2 regions of the Oceanimonas sp. GK1 genome follow, and region 2 is predicted to be linked to the other one. Evidence: predicted binding sites of a transcription regulator. Region 2 holds the regulator's gene; the other holds the start of a gene.
The links. Region 2 encodes LexA, which represses DNA repair genes until DNA is damaged. Its sites were predicted from a motif close to ANCTGTNTNNNNANACAGNT; they were not measured.
Positions count from the first base shown of each region.

Region 1: a site for LexA is predicted at 5,168-5,187, ahead of ruvA (Holliday junction branch migration protein RuvA). Genes of this name have one in related genera too.

Region 1 covers NC_016745.1:2,718,717-2,726,002, reverse strand. Annotated here, with positions in the region: gene cmoA (carboxy-S-adenosyl-L-methionine synthase CmoA) at 1-211, opposite strand, end outside; gene GU3_RS12920 (DUF72 domain-containing protein) at 423-1,265, opposite strand; gene aspS (aspartate--tRNA ligase) at 1,483-3,246, shown strand; gene nudB (dihydroneopterin triphosphate diphosphatase) at 3,250-3,681, shown strand; gene GU3_RS12905 (YebC/PmpR family DNA-binding transcriptional regulator) at 3,697-4,437, shown strand; gene ruvC (crossover junction endodeoxyribonuclease RuvC) at 4,567-5,088, shown strand; gene ruvA (Holliday junction branch migration protein RuvA) at 5,233-5,835, shown strand; gene ruvB (Holliday junction branch migration DNA helicase RuvB) at 5,839-6,846, shown strand; gene ybgC (tol-pal system-associated acyl-CoA thioesterase) at 7,165-7,286, shown strand, end outside.
Region 2 covers NC_016745.1:702,605-709,890, forward strand. Annotated here, with positions in the region: gene glpG (rhomboid family intramembrane serine protease GlpG) at 1-512, shown strand, start outside; gene GU3_RS03355 (flagellar basal body-associated FliL family protein) at 506-907, opposite strand; gene GU3_RS03360 (chorismate lyase) at 1,044-1,622, shown strand; gene ubiA (4-hydroxybenzoate octaprenyltransferase) at 1,619-2,491, shown strand; gene lexA (transcriptional repressor LexA) at 2,659-3,273, shown strand; gene coxB (cytochrome c oxidase subunit II) at 3,511-4,632, shown strand; gene ctaD (cytochrome c oxidase subunit I) at 4,651-6,243, shown strand; gene GU3_RS03385 (cytochrome c oxidase assembly protein) at 6,243-6,770, shown strand; gene GU3_RS03390 (cytochrome c oxidase subunit 3) at 6,784-7,286, shown strand, end outside.

The sequences.
Region 1 (7,286 bases), 1.5 Mb from region 2:
TGGCGGCACCGAGCGAGCAGCCCAGATCATAGAGTTGGGTATGGGGCTGGGCGAAGCGAGCCGTCATCATGCCGATGGCAGAGATGATATTGGAGTAACCGGGCACGGATCGCTTGATCATGTCCGGAAAGACATCGGCGACTTTATGGTCGAAACAGAAGTCGCCGAGCCGGGCAATGGGCGCGGCGAAAATATGATCTTTTTCTTGCATGGTGTTGTAAATACTGAACTCTGGCTGACGGCCGTATTGCCGTACTGAATGGCGGCTATTGTAAAAGAAGCGCAATGGGTTGTCTTGAGGAGCACCCTTGAGTGCGACAAATTCTTTTTATGCTGGCGGTGAGGGAAGTGAGGGGTGAGGGGGGAGGAGAAGGATGGATTTGAGTGTTTTTCCCCTCACACCTCACCCCTTACGGGCCAGCTCAAAAAAGACTGCCCTGGGCTTCGGGCGCCTGGCCTGGAAAGACGGGCAGGGGCGCCCCCAGTGCCTCGGCGAGGGTGGCGGCCAGCACGGGCGCTTGAATATTGTCGGCGGTATGCACAAACAGGTACACCGACTTGCCCTCATTCAGCCAGCTCTGCAGGCGCGGCAGCCAGGGCTGCCAGAAGGGCGTGTTGGCGGGCAAATCCGGATTGCCGATAAAGCGCACCACCGGCGCCTTGCCGGTGCTGATGATATGCACCGGCACTTTCGGTTTCTTTTGCTGAGCATCGGCCAGGGCCGGTGTGGTGGGGGCGACCGCAAACACCGGGCGGGAGTCCATGATAATGCGGTTGGCACCCCGCTCCAGCAACAACCGGTTGAGCCGGCGCTCCGCCTCGCCCTTGGCGAAAAAGGCCGGGTGCCGTACTTCCACGCCGAGTTCAACGTCTTGCGGCAGGGCGTCAAGCAGCTGCTGCAGGCCGTCGAGTTGCTCCGGCCCGGTGGCGGCGGGCAGTTGCAGCATCAGCATGCCCAGCTTGTGGTGCAGGGGCTCAAGCTGCCCGATAAAGGCCAGCGCCGGGGCGATATTGTCGCCCAGGCGGCCCTGGTGGCTGACGGTGGACGGAAACTTGAAGGTGAAGCGAAAGTCCGGGCCGGTCATGGCCTCCCAGCGGGTGAGGCTTTGGGTGTCGGGCACGCCGTAAAAGCTGGTGTTGCCTTCCACGGTGTTGAACACACGGGCATAGTCGGACAAATGCTCGGTACTTTTCAGCCCCCGGCTCAGCAAATGGCCCGGCCAGCCGGGATGGGACCACTGGCTCAGGCCCAGATATAACGGCATATTTCTCCTTTCAACCAAGGGAGCAGGGACTGGGGAATAGGGAATCGGCACCAGAAGAATGCGGTTTTTGCCTTTACCAGTCCCTATTCCCTATTCCCGCCTTTAAAGACATGATTTTACCCCTGTTCGGGTTTCCGATTATACTAGCGCGCTGTTCACAGACCAATTCAAGCCTGCGGCCGGGCGCCGCAGCCAAAGCACATCATAGGAAGACTCCATGCGCACTCATTATTGCGGGCAGGTAGACGCCTCCCTGGTTGGCCAGAGCGTAACCCTCAGTGGCTGGGTTCATCGTCGTCGTGATCTGGGCGGTCTCATCTTTATCGACATGCGCGACCGGGAAGGCATCGTTCAGGTGTTTTTCGATCCCGACAAGGCCGAGGCCTACGACCAGGCATCCGGGCTGCGTGCCGAGTTCTGCGTGCAGATCACCGGTGTGGTGCGTGCGCGCCCCGAGTCCCAGGTGAACAAGGACATGGCCACCGGCGAGGTGGAAATCTTTGCCCACGAACTCACCATCATCAACAAGGCGGCGCCGCTGCCCCTGGACTTCAACCAGAACAACTCCGAAGAGCAGCGCCTCAAGTACCGCTATCTGGACCTGCGTCGTCCCGAGCAGGCCCGTTTCCTGAAAACCCGTGCCCAGGTCACCAGCCGGGTGCGCCGCTTTATGGATGAGCACGGTTTCCTCGACATCGAAACGCCCATGCTGACCAAGGCCACCCCGGAAGGGGCCCGCGACTACCTGGTGCCGAGCCGGGTGCACAAGGGCTATTTCTACGCGCTGCCCCAGTCGCCCCAGCTGTTCAAGCAGTTGCTGATGATGAGCGGCTTTGATCGCTACTACCAGATTGTGAAGTGCTTCCGCGACGAGGATCTGCGCGCCGACCGCCAGCCCGAATTCACCCAGATCGACGTGGAAACTTCCTTCATGACCGCCGAGCAGGTGCGCGAGGTAATGGAGCAGCTGGTACGGGAACTGTGGCAGGACGTGGCCGGCGTGGATCTGGGGGCCTTCCCGATCATGACTCATGCCGAGGCCATGCGCCGCTACGGCTCCGACAAGCCGGATCTGCGCATTGCCATGGAGCTGACCGACGTCGCCGATCTGGTGAAGGACGTGGACTTTCAGGTGTTCGCCGGCCCGGCCAATGACCCCAAAGGCCGCGTGGCCGCGCTGCGCGTGCCCGGCGGCGGCGCGCTTTCCCGCAAGCAGATTGATGAATACGGCAAGTTTGTGGGCATTTACGGTGCCAAGGGCCTGGCCTGGCTGAAGGTGAATGAGGCCGCCAAGGGGCTGGACGGTGTTCAGTCGCCGGTGGCCAAGTTCCTGAACGACGCCATTGTCACCGAGCTGCTGCGCCGCACCGGCGCCGTGGATGGCGACGCCATCTTCTTTGGTGCCGACAGCGCCAAGGTGGTGGCCGACGCCATGGGCGCCCTGCGCCTGAAGCTCGGCAAGGATCTGGATCTGGTCGAGCACAGCTGGAAACCGCTGTGGGTGGTGGACTTCCCCATGTTCGAGGAAGAAGACGGTCGGCTCTACGCCATGCACCATCCCTTTACCGCCGCGAAAGACCTGTCTGCCGCCGAGCTGGAAGCCAGCCCGCTGACCGCCGTGGCCAATGCCTACGACATGGTGATCAACGGCTACGAAGTGGGCGGTGGCTCGGTGCGTATTCACGACAACGCCATGCAGCAGACGGTATTCCGCCTGCTGGGCATCAATGCCGAGGAGCAGCAGGAGAAGTTCGGCTTCCTGCTCGACGCCCTCAAGTACGGCACTCCGCCCCATGCCGGCCTGGCCTTTGGCCTGGACCGCCTGGTGATGCTGCTGACCGGCACCGACAACATTCGGGACGTGATTGCCTTCCCGAAAACCACCACCGCCTCCTGCCTGCTGACCGATGCGCCCAGCCTGGCCAATCCGGATGCGCTGGCGGAGCTGGCCATTCGCACCGAGTTGCCCAAGGCGGACTGAGCCATGGCCCACAAGCATCCGGAGTCGGTACTGATCCTCATTCATACTGCGGATCGGGTACTGCTGCTGCAGCGCAAGGACAACCCGGACTTCTGGCAGTCGGTGACCGGCAGCCTGGAAGCCGGCGAGCATCGCCTGCAGGCCGCCGCCCGCGAGCTGGAGGAAGAAACCGGCCTGGTGGTGGGCAACGGCCTGCAACTGGTGGAGACCGGGCACCGGGTGCGCTTTGAAATTTACCCCCACTGGCGGCACCGCTACCGCCCGGGGGTCACCCACAACTGGGAATACGAATTTCGTTTATGCCTGCCCGAGCCGCAATCCGTGCGGCTCACCGAGCACCTGGATCAGTGCTGGCTGCCCTTTGAGGAGGCTCGCGCCAGAGCCGGCTCCTGGACCAACCGGGACGCCATTGGCAGGCTGATAAACGGCGAGTAAAAGGAGACTGAAGTTATGGCAGGTCACAGTAAATGGGCCAATATCAAGCACCGCAAGGCGGCTCAGGACGCCAAGCGCGGCAAGATCTTCACCAAATTAATCCGTGAACTGACCACGGCGGCCCGCGAGGGCGGCTCCGATGCGGCTTCCAACCCCCGGCTGCGTGCCGCCATTGACAAGGCGCTGTCCAACAACATGACCCGCGACACCGTCGAACGGGCGGTGAAGCGCGGCGCCGGCGAGCTCGACGGCCAGCAGCTGGAAACCATCGTTTACGAGGGCTACGGCCCGGGCGGCACCGCCGTGATGGTGGAATGCATGACCGACAACCGTAATCGCACCGTGTCGGAGGTACGCCATGCCTTTTCCAAGAGCGGCGGCAACCTGGGCACCGACGGTTCGGTGGCCTACCTGTTCGAGAAAAAGGGCGTGATCACTTACGCCGAGGCGGACGAGGAAACCGTGATGGACGCGGCGCTGGACGCCGGTGCCGACGACGTGGTGGTGAACGGCGACGGCTCCATCGACGTCTACACCCAGTGGGACGAGTTCGGCACGGTGAAGGATGCCCTTGATGAAAGCGGTCTCGAGGCCGTCAACGCCGAAGTCACCATGATCCCCTCCACCAAGTCGGAGCTGGATGAAGACACCGCGCCCAAGCTGCTGCGGCTGCTCGACATGCTCGAAGATCTGGACGACGTGCAGGAGGTGTACCACAACGGGGACATCTCCGACGAACTGGCCGAACAACTGTAAACGACGGAATGTCACCTCCGCGTAGGCGGAGATCCAGTGCGGCTCTGCAGGCGATGCCATGTCTGCAGAGCCGTACACCTTTTCTCTGGACCCCCGCCTTCGCGGGGGTGACCATTGGCTCTGCTTCCTATGTCCATTATTCTCGGTATCGATCCCGGCTCGCGCATCACCGGTTACGGGGTGGTACGCCAGACCGGCAATAAAATGGAGTACCTGGGCTCCGGCTGCATTCGCATGAGCGATGAGGCGCTGGCGCCCCGGCTCAAGAAAATCTACGACGGGGTCAGCGAGATCATTTTGCAGTTTCGCCCGGATCTGTTCGCCATCGAGCAGGTGTTTATGGCCCGCAACCCCGACTCGGCGCTGAAGCTGGGCCAGGCCCGGGGCGCGGCCATCGTCGCCGCCGCCAATGCCGGACTGGAGGTGGCGGAGTATTCCGCCCGTCAGATCAAGCAGGCGGTGGTGGGGCAGGGGGGCGCCGACAAAACCCAGGTACAGCACATGGTGGTCCGGCTGCTGAGCCTGCCGGGCACGCCCCAGGCGGATGCCGCCGACGCATTGGCGGTGGCCCTGTGCCACGGCCACACCCGCCAGAGCCTGATCGGCATGGCCGGCCAGGTGCGCGGCACCGTGCGCGGGCGTCTGCGCTGAAATCAGGGATGAGGGATTGGGGACTCGGGAATGGAAAGCGTCGTCTCCCTCATGCCCAGGCCTGAATCCCCGCTTTGATACATGGATATTTATCCAGTTATTTATTATTCTTGGCCCAGTTTTGTACGTTAGCGGAGCGCCTTCGTGATAGGTCGGTTAAAAGGTATCATCGTCGAAAAACAGCCCCCGGAGATCCTGCTGGATATCAATGGCGTGGGCTATGAAGTCACCCTGCCCATGAGCTGCTTTTATGAGCTGCCCAATGTGGGCCAGGCGACCACGGTATTGACCCACTTTGTGGTGCGGGAAGACGCCCAGCTGTTGTTTGGCTTTAACACCAAAACCGAGCGGGCGCTGTTTCGGGAGCTGATCAAGACCAACGGCGTGGGCCCCAAGCTGGCGCTGGCCATTCTTTCGGGCATGACCGCCGATCAGTTTATTCATAACGTAGAGCAGGGCGAGATCACCGCCCTGGTCAAGCTGCCTGGGGTGGGCAAGAAAACCGCCGAGCGCCTGATAGTGGAAATGCGCGACCGGCTCAAGGGCTTTGGCGGCTACGATCTGTTCAACCCGGCACCCGAGTCGGCCTTGTCGGCCGGTGGCGACGGTGCTCGGGACGAAGCCCTGGCCGCGTTGCAGGCGCTGGGCTACAAGGCCGCTCAGGCCGAGCAGCTGATGAAGAAAATTGCCAAACCCGGCATGGACGCGGAGCAGCTGATCCGCGAAGCCCTCAAAAGCATGGGATAAGCCATGATAGAAGCGGATCGTTTTATCAACCCGGCCCCGCGGCAGGAAGAGGAAGCCATCGACCGGGCCATTCGGCCCAAGGCGCTGGCGGACTACCGGGGCCAGGACCATGTGCGCGGCCAGATGGAAATCTTCATCGAGGCGGCGCGCCGGCGGGAAGAAGCCCTGGATCACCTGCTTATCTTCGGCCCGCCGGGGCTTGGCAAGACCACATTGGCCAACATCGTCGCCAATGAGATGGGGGTGAGCATCAAGACCACCTCGGGTCCGGTACTGGAAAAGGCCGGTGACTTGGCCGCCATGCTCACCAACCTGGAGCCCGGCGATGTGCTCTTTATCGACGAAATTCACCGGCTGAGCCCGGTGGTGGAAGAAATTCTCTATCCGGCGATGGAAGACTACCAGCTCGACATCATGATCGGCGAAGGCCCCGCCGCCCGCTCCATCAAGCTGGAACTGCCGCCCTTTACCCTGGTGGGCGCCACCACTCGGGCCGGCTCGCTGACCTCGCCCCTGCGGGATCGCTTTGGCATCGTGCAGCGGCTGGAGTTTTACCAGGTGGCGGATCTGGCCCACATCATCAGCCGTAGCGCCGGCAAGCTGGGCCTGACCATCGACGACGACGGCGCCCTGGAAATGGCCCGCCGCGCCCGGGGCACGCCGCGTATCGCCAATCGCCTGCTGCGCCGGGTGCGCGACTTTGCCGAGGTCAAGGGCAGTGGCGCCATCGACGCCGCCATCGCCGCCCAGGCCCTGGACATGCTGGATGTGGACAAGCAGGGCTTTGACTATATGGATCGCAAGCTGCTGATGGCGGTGCTCGACAAGTTTATGGGCGGCCCGGTGGGTCTCGACAACCTGGCGGCGGCCATTGGCGAGGAAAAGGAAACCATCGAGGACGTAATTGAGCCTTATCTCATTCAGCAGGGCTTTTTGCAGCGCACTCCCCGCGGTCGCATGGCCACCCCGCGCGCCTACCTGCATTTTGGATTCGATCTCCCTGAAGCCTGACGGCAGGTAGCTGCCGCTTTAGCTGGCAGGGGCTGCGCAGCAGTCCTTTATTACAGGCGTCGCCGGTTTGGTTGCGCCAGCTAAAGCGGCGCCTACAAACACACCGTCGCTCGGACGATTTCACAAAGAACTCCGCTCCTGCAGACACAGCACAGCATCACCAATCAACTCCACTTCCAGCTTCCAGCTCAGAACTTCCAGCTCTCCCGAAGGGGAGCAGGGTCATCCAGTGTCGTGCCCTGTCGCGGCCTTCTTCTTTCGCGGCGCCGACTTGGGTATAGTAATTCCATCTTTTTTGGCCGGATCCCCGGGATTTGCATGTCACACACGCCGTTTCACTGGCCGGTGCGTATCTACTACGAAGATACCGATGCCGGCGGTATCGTTTACAACGCCAATTATCTGAAATTCATGGAAAGAGCCCGTACCGAGTGGCTGCG
Region 2 (7,286 bases):
TGGTTTATGGCCTGAGCTGGCTGGGGTTGCCCATGTTCGGGGTGCTGTCCTTTCCGCCCCGGCTGGACGGGCTGCTGGGCGCGGAGTTCTGGCGTGTTTTTACCCCGGCGCTGATGCATTTTTCCCTGATGCACCTGGTGTTCAACCTGTTCTGGTGGTGGTACCTGGGCGGCATGGTGGAAAGGCGCCTCGGCAGCAGCAAGCTGCTGGTGCTGTTGCTGGTGGCGGCGGTGCTGCCCAACCTGCTGCAGTTCTGGGCCAGTGGTCCGCGCTTTGGTGGTTTGTCGGGGGTGGTGTATGCGCTGCTGGCCTACGTCTGGTTCAGCGGCCGGCTCAACCCGGCCCGGGGTATCGGCCTGCCCGACGGCATGGCGGTGTTTATGGTGGTATGGCTGGTATTGGGCTTTGCCGATCTGCTGGGGACGCCGGTGGCCAACATGGCTCACCTGGGCGGTGCCCTTATCGGCCTGCTGCAGGCCTGGCTCGATAACCGGCGCCGGGCGGCTTACTGATAGAGAAATTTGGTGAACAGCAGGCGGCGAATCGGGGTTTGCCCGGCTTCCTGCAACAGCAAATCGTTGAGCCGCTGCCGGCCCTCATCGGCCAGGGCGGTACGGGCCGGCAGGGAGCGGATTTCCTGCCGGTTTTTTTCCGCCAGCAGGTCGTTGAGCGCATCCCGCAGCAACGGCATATTGTTTTCCACCAGCGGCAGCTGCTCCGGCCGTTCCAGCATCAGATCCACCGCCACCCGCACATAGCCGAGGTTTTGTCCGGAATGCTGGTAGTTGGTAATAATGTCCGGCGTCATGGTGTAATATATGGGCCCGGCGGGCTCCGCCGCCTCTTCCTGTGCGCTGAGCGGGCCCGAGGCCGCCAGCAGCAGGCAGAAGGCAAGTAACCGAAACATATGAGTCTCCGACAAAGTGAGAGCGGGCATTGTTTAAATATTTGTCGGTCCGGTCAAGTCCATCGGCCGTTTTCTGTATCATGGCCCGAAAAAGCGGTGCTGGTGTTGCCGCCGAAGCAGGACCCAATACCTTGTTATGTCTTTGTCATTTCACCCCACAACCATGACGCCCAGCCTCGACAGTGACTGGCCATGGGGACATTCAGCGCCGGCGTCGCCCCTGTTGTGCGACTGGTTGTATGAACCGGGTTCGCTGACCCAGCGGCTGCGTCGTCACAGCAACGATTTTTGTGTGCGTGTGCTGGCGGAGGCGGTGCTGCGCCCGCTCACGCCGGATCAGGCGGCCCTGCTCCATACCGAACAGGGCTATTGCCGGGAGGTACTGCTGCTGTGTGACGGCGTGCCCTGGGTGTATGCCACCTCGCTGTATTCTTCTGCCACTCAGGCGGCGCTGCCGGCGCTGGGCGGGCTGGGCTCCCGGGCGCTGGGTGAGCTGATGTTCGAAGCGCCGGATCTGCAACGTACGCCGTTTGAGCTGGCGCGGCTCGACTCCAGGGCCTATCACCGTCTGGCGGCACGAGCCGGATTGACGACTGCTGCGCCCGCCACCGGCCCCTGGGCCCGCCGCTCCGCCCTCAGCACCGGCCTGGCCCGGGTGCTGGTGACCGAACTCTTTCTGCCGGCCTCGGCTCCCTATCAGGAAACCGTATCATGACCACGCTGACCTCTCCTTCCCGCCCGCGCTGGCGCGCCTATCTGGCCCTGGCCCGGCTCGACAAGCCCATTGGCACCCTGCTGCTGCTGTGGCCTACCTTGTGGGCACTGTGGATTGCCGCCGGTGGGTTGCCCTCTCCCTGGCTGCTGGTGGTGTTTGTGGCCGGGGTGTTTTCCATGCGCTCCGCCGGCTGCGTGATCAACGACTATGCCGATCGCCATATCGACGGTCACGTCAAGCGCACCCATGCTCGGCCGTTGCCGGCGGGTGAGCTCACCGAGCGTCAGGCGCTGAGCTTTTTTGCCCTGCTGGTGGGCCTTTCCTTTTTACTGGTGCTGACCACCAACGCACTCACCATTGGCCTGGCCTTTGCCGGCCTGTTCTGGGCGGCGCTTTACCCCTTTATGAAGCGCTTTACGCATCTGCCCCAGCTGTTTCTGGGCATCGCCTTCTCCTGGGCCATTCCCATGGCCTTTGCCGCCCAGGCCAACAGCCTGCCCGCCGGGCTCTGGCTGCTGTTTGGCGCCAACCTGACCTGGACCGTGGCCTATGACACCATGTATGCCATGGTGGACAGGGACGACGACCTCAAGATAGGAGTGAAGTCCACCGCCATTCTGTTTGGCCGGCGCGACAAGCTGATCGTCGGCCTGCTGCAGCTGGTTACCCTGCTGCTGCTGGTGGCCGCGGGCCGGGTATTTGAACTGGCCGCGCCCTTTTACTGGGGCCTGCTGGCGGCCGCCGGGCTGTTTGTGTATCAGCAGCGGCTGATCCGCGATCGGGAGCGCATGCCCTGTTTTCGTGCCTTTCTCAACAACAACTACGCCGGCATGGCGGTTTTCGCCGGCCTGGTGCTGGCGCTGTGGTAACCAGGCGGATAGGTGAGCCTGAACAGGGAGGTACTTGCAGCGTGTCGGGAAGTTGCCCCTTTATTCAACCTTCACTATGTCTGCAGACGGGGTGAGGCTTTGGGGCTTGCTCTGGACTCATTACTGGATATACTGACAGTTAACTGTATAAACAGACAGGTTTCATCATGAAGGCCCTTACTCCCCGCCAGTCTCAGGTGCTGGACATCATCAAGGAACACATTCAGCAAACCGGCATGCCCCCCACCCGGGTGGAAATTGCCAAGGTGCTGGGTTTCAAATCCGCCAATGCGGCGGAAGAGCACCTCAAGGCGCTGGCCAAAAAGGGCGTGATTGAAATCATGCCCGGCACCTCCCGGGGCATTCGCCTGGCCGGCGAGGAAGCGGAAGAAGAGCAGGGCCTGCCGCTGGTGGGCAGAGTGGCCGCCGGTGAGCCGATACTGGCCCAGCAGCACATTGAAAGCCATTACCGTCTCGATCCCGGCCTGTTTCACCCCTCGGCGGACTTTCTGCTGCGGGTACAGGGCATGAGCATGAAGAATATCGGCATCATGGACGGCGACCTGCTGGCGGTGCACAAGACCCAGGAGGCCCGCAACGGCCAGGTGGTGGTGGCGCGGCTCGACGACGAAGTGACCGTCAAACGCTTTCAACGCAAGGGCAGCAAGGTCAGCTTGCTTCCCGAGAACGAGGAATTGTCGCCCATCGAGGTGGATCTGCGCACCCAGGAGCTGATTATTGAAGGCCTGGCCGTGGGCGTCATCCGTAACGGCGATTTCTGAAAGAACCCCTTGTTCTGGCAGGCCGGCCCCTTCAGGCTGGCCTGCCAGTCCCCAGTCCCCAGTCCCCAGTCCCCAGTCCCCAGTCCCCAGTCCCCAGTCCCCATTTCTTTATATTTTACATTTCCTTAACTGCTGCTTTACTTAGAGTCAGCCGAATGGAAGGGATGCGGTCGTTCGGCTGATACCGATGCCCAATTCAAGTGCTCCGGTTTACAGGACGAAACGATGGGGGTGCACGTGAAGCCGATTTTGCTGCTGTTGTCCTTGCTGACAACCCTGCCCGTGGGGGCGCAAACCCGCCTCAACATGACCGAAGGGGTCACCGAAATCAGCCAGAAGGTGTATGGCCTGCACATGACCATTCTCACCATCTGTGCGGTGATCGGCCTGCTGGTATTCGGGGTCATGTTCTGGGCCATTATTCACCACCGCAAGTCCAAGGGGGCCCGGGCGGCCCAGTTTCACGAAAGCACCAAAGTTGAAATTCTCTGGACCCTGGTTCCCTTTCTGATCCTGATTGCCATGGCCATTCCCGCCACCAACACCCTGGTGGCGATGGAAGATGCCTCCGAGTCGGATCTGACTGTACAGATCACCGGCTCCCAGTGGAAATGGCATTACCGCTATTTTGACGAAGAGGTGGAGTTTTACAGCCTGCTGGCCACCCTGCCGCAACAAATCAGCGGCCAGGTGGGCAAGGGCGAAAACTACCTGCTGGAAGTGGATTATCCCCTGGTGCTGCCCACGGATCGCAAGGTGCGTTTTCTGATCACCTCCGACGACGTCATTCACTCCTGGTGGGTGCCGGCCTTTGCGGTGAAAAAGGATGCCATCCCCGGCTTTATTAACGAGGCCTGGACCCGCATTGATCAGCCCGGCCTGTATCGCGGCCAGTGCGCCGAGCTGTGCGGCAAGGATCATGGCTTTATGCCCATCGTGGTGGATGCCCGTACCCCCGAGGAGTTTGACGGCTGGCTGGCGCAGATCAAGGCCGAGCAGACCGCCGCCAAAGCCGCCGAGCAGGAACTGTTGGCCATGGACATGAGCATGGACGAGCTGATGAGCCTGGGTGAGCAGGTGTATCAACGGGCCTGTGCCGCCTGTCACCAAGCCAGTGGCGAAGGCATTCCCGGCGCCTTTCCGGGGCTCAAGGGCAGCGAAATGGTGCTGAACGACAGGGCGGCCCATATCGATATCGTGTTGCACGGCAAGGCGGGCACCGCCATGCAGAGCTTTGACAAGCAGCTGGCGCTCAAGGAGCTGGCGGCGGTGATCACCTATGAACGCAATGCCTGGGGCAACGATACCGGGGACCTGGTGCAACCCAGGGACATTCACCAGGCCAGACAGGGACAATAGGGGGCTGTGATGGCACAGATGGATCGCACGGAGACCGCGGACATTCACCTGGTGGAAGATCATCACCACGGCCCTGCCAGGGGCATTGGCCGCTGGCTGTTTACCACCAACCACAAGGACATCGGCACCCTGTATCTGCTGTTCAGCCTGACCATGTTCCTGCTGGGCGGCGCCATGGCCATGGTGATTCGGGCGGAACTGTTTCAGCCCGGGCTGCAACTGGTGGAGCCCAATTTCTTCAACCAGATGACCACCATGCACGGCCTGATCATGGTGTTCGGCGCCGTGATGCCGGCCTTTGTGGGGCTGGCCAACTGGATGATCCCCATGATGATCGGCGCCCCCGACATGGCGCTGCCGCGCATGAACAACTGGAGTTTCTGGATACTGCCCTTTGCCTTTGTGCTGATGCTGAGCTCGCTGTTTGTGCTCGGCGGCGGCCCCAACTTCGGCTGGACCTTCTATGCGCCGCTGTCCACCACCTATGGCCCCGACAGTACCGCCCTGTTCGTGTTCGCCATTCATATCATGGGCATCAGCTCCATCATGGGCGCGATCAACGTGATTGTTACCATCTGGAACCTTCGTGCGCCGGGCATGAGCTGGATGAAGCTGCCGCTGTTCTGCTGGACCTGGCTGATTACCGCCTTCTTGCTGATCGCGGTGATGCCGGTGCTGGCCGGCGCCGTGACCATGGTGCTGACCGACAAGTATTTCGGCACCAGCTTCTTTGAGGCGGCCGGGGGCGGGGATCCGGTGCTGTTCCAGCATATCTTCTGGTTCTTCGGCCACCCCGAGGTGTACATCATGATACTGCCGAGTTTCGGCATTATCTCGGCCATAGTGCCGGCCTTCAGCCGCAAGCGGCTGTTTGGTTATGCCTCCATGGTATACGCCACCGCCTCCATTGCCGGGCTCAGCTTTCTGGTGTGGGCCCACCACATGTTTACCGTGGGCATGCCGGTGGCGGCGGAGCTGTTTTTTATGTATTGCACCATGCTGATCTCGGTGCCCACCGGGGTCAAGGTGTTCAACTGGGTGGCCACCATGTGGCGGGGCTCGATCAGCTTTGAGGTGCCCATGCTGTTCGCCCTGGCCTTTATCGTGCTGTTTACCATCGGCGGTTTCAGCGGCCTGATGCTGGCCATTACCCCGGCCGACTTCCAGTATCACGACACCTACTTTGTGGTGGCCCACTTCCACTATGTGCTGGTGTCCGGCGCCATCTTTTCGATCATGGCAGCGGCCTATTACTGGATGCCCAAATGGACCGGCCACATGTTTGACGAGCGGCTGGCCAAGTGGCACTTCTGGTGCTCCTTGGTGTCGGTCAATGTGTTGTTCTTTCCCATGCATTTCCTAGGGCTGGGCGGTATGCCTCGGCGGATTCCCGACTATTCGCTGCAGTTTGCCGACATCAATGCCCTGGTCAGCCTCGGCGGCTTCGCCTTTGGTCTGTCCCAGCTGATTTTCGTGGTGGTGCTGGTGAAGTGCATTCGTGGCGGCGAGCGGGCCGAGGCCAAACCCTGGGACGGTGCCGAAGGGCTGGAGTGGACAGTGCCGTCGCCGGCGCCCTACCACACCTTTGAAACGCCCCCCGAGGTGAAATAATGGACGCCGTCCGAAAAGCCAGAAACCTGGGGCTGGTGGCGGTGGCCATGTTTGGCTTTGGTTTTGCGCTGGTGCCCCTGTATGACGTGTTTTGCGACATTACCGGGCTCAACGGCAAGACCGAGGGGACGGCGGCGGCGGCGGCTCAGAGCGTGGACCGGCAGCGGCAGGTCACGGTGGAGTTTGTCACTTACCAGCGGACCGGTCTGGGCGGCGAGTTTTCGCCCTCGGTGCGGCGGCTGCGGGTACACCCGGGAGAGATGCACCGGGTTGACTTCACCGTCACCAATCCGGGAGTGGACAGCCGGGTGCTGCGGGCCATTCCCTCGGTGTCGCCGGGACGGGCGGCGGGGTATCTGCGCAAGACCGAGTGTTTCTGCTTTGAGGAACAGCCGCTGGATGGCCGGGCGAGCGCGGTGATGCCGATGAGCTTTTACGTGGACGAGGCCCTGCCCGCCGACATTGAAGTGTTCACCCTGTCCTACACCCTTTACGACATCAGCGAGCAGGCGGCCGGGCAAGGCTGACAAGGAGGCGAGCATGGCGGTCAAAACGGAAAAATATTATGTGCCGGCACAAAGCCCCTGGCCCGTGGTGGGGGCGCTGGGGCTGTTTCTGCTGGCTGCGGGGGCGGGCATGTGGGCCGCGGGCATTGCCGGTATTGCCGGGCCCGTGGTGTTTGCCGCCGGCACCCTGGTGATGACCATCATGCTGTTCGGCTGGTTTTCCAACGTGATCAGCGAGTCCCATCAGGGCCTGTACAGCGACCAGATGGACCGCTCCTTTCGCCAGGGCATGACCTGGTTCATCTTCTCGGAAGTGATGTTCTTCGGCGCCTTTTTTGGCGCCCTGTTTTATGCCCGGGTGCTGGCGGTGCCCTGGCTCGGCGGCGCCGGCAACAACGCCATGACCCATGAAGTGCTGTGGCCCGAATTCAATGCGGTCTGGCCCCTGCTGACCACCCCGGGGGGCATGGAAACCACCGCCATGGGCTGGCTGGGACTGCCCCTGGTCAACACCATCATACTGCTGACCTCGTCGGT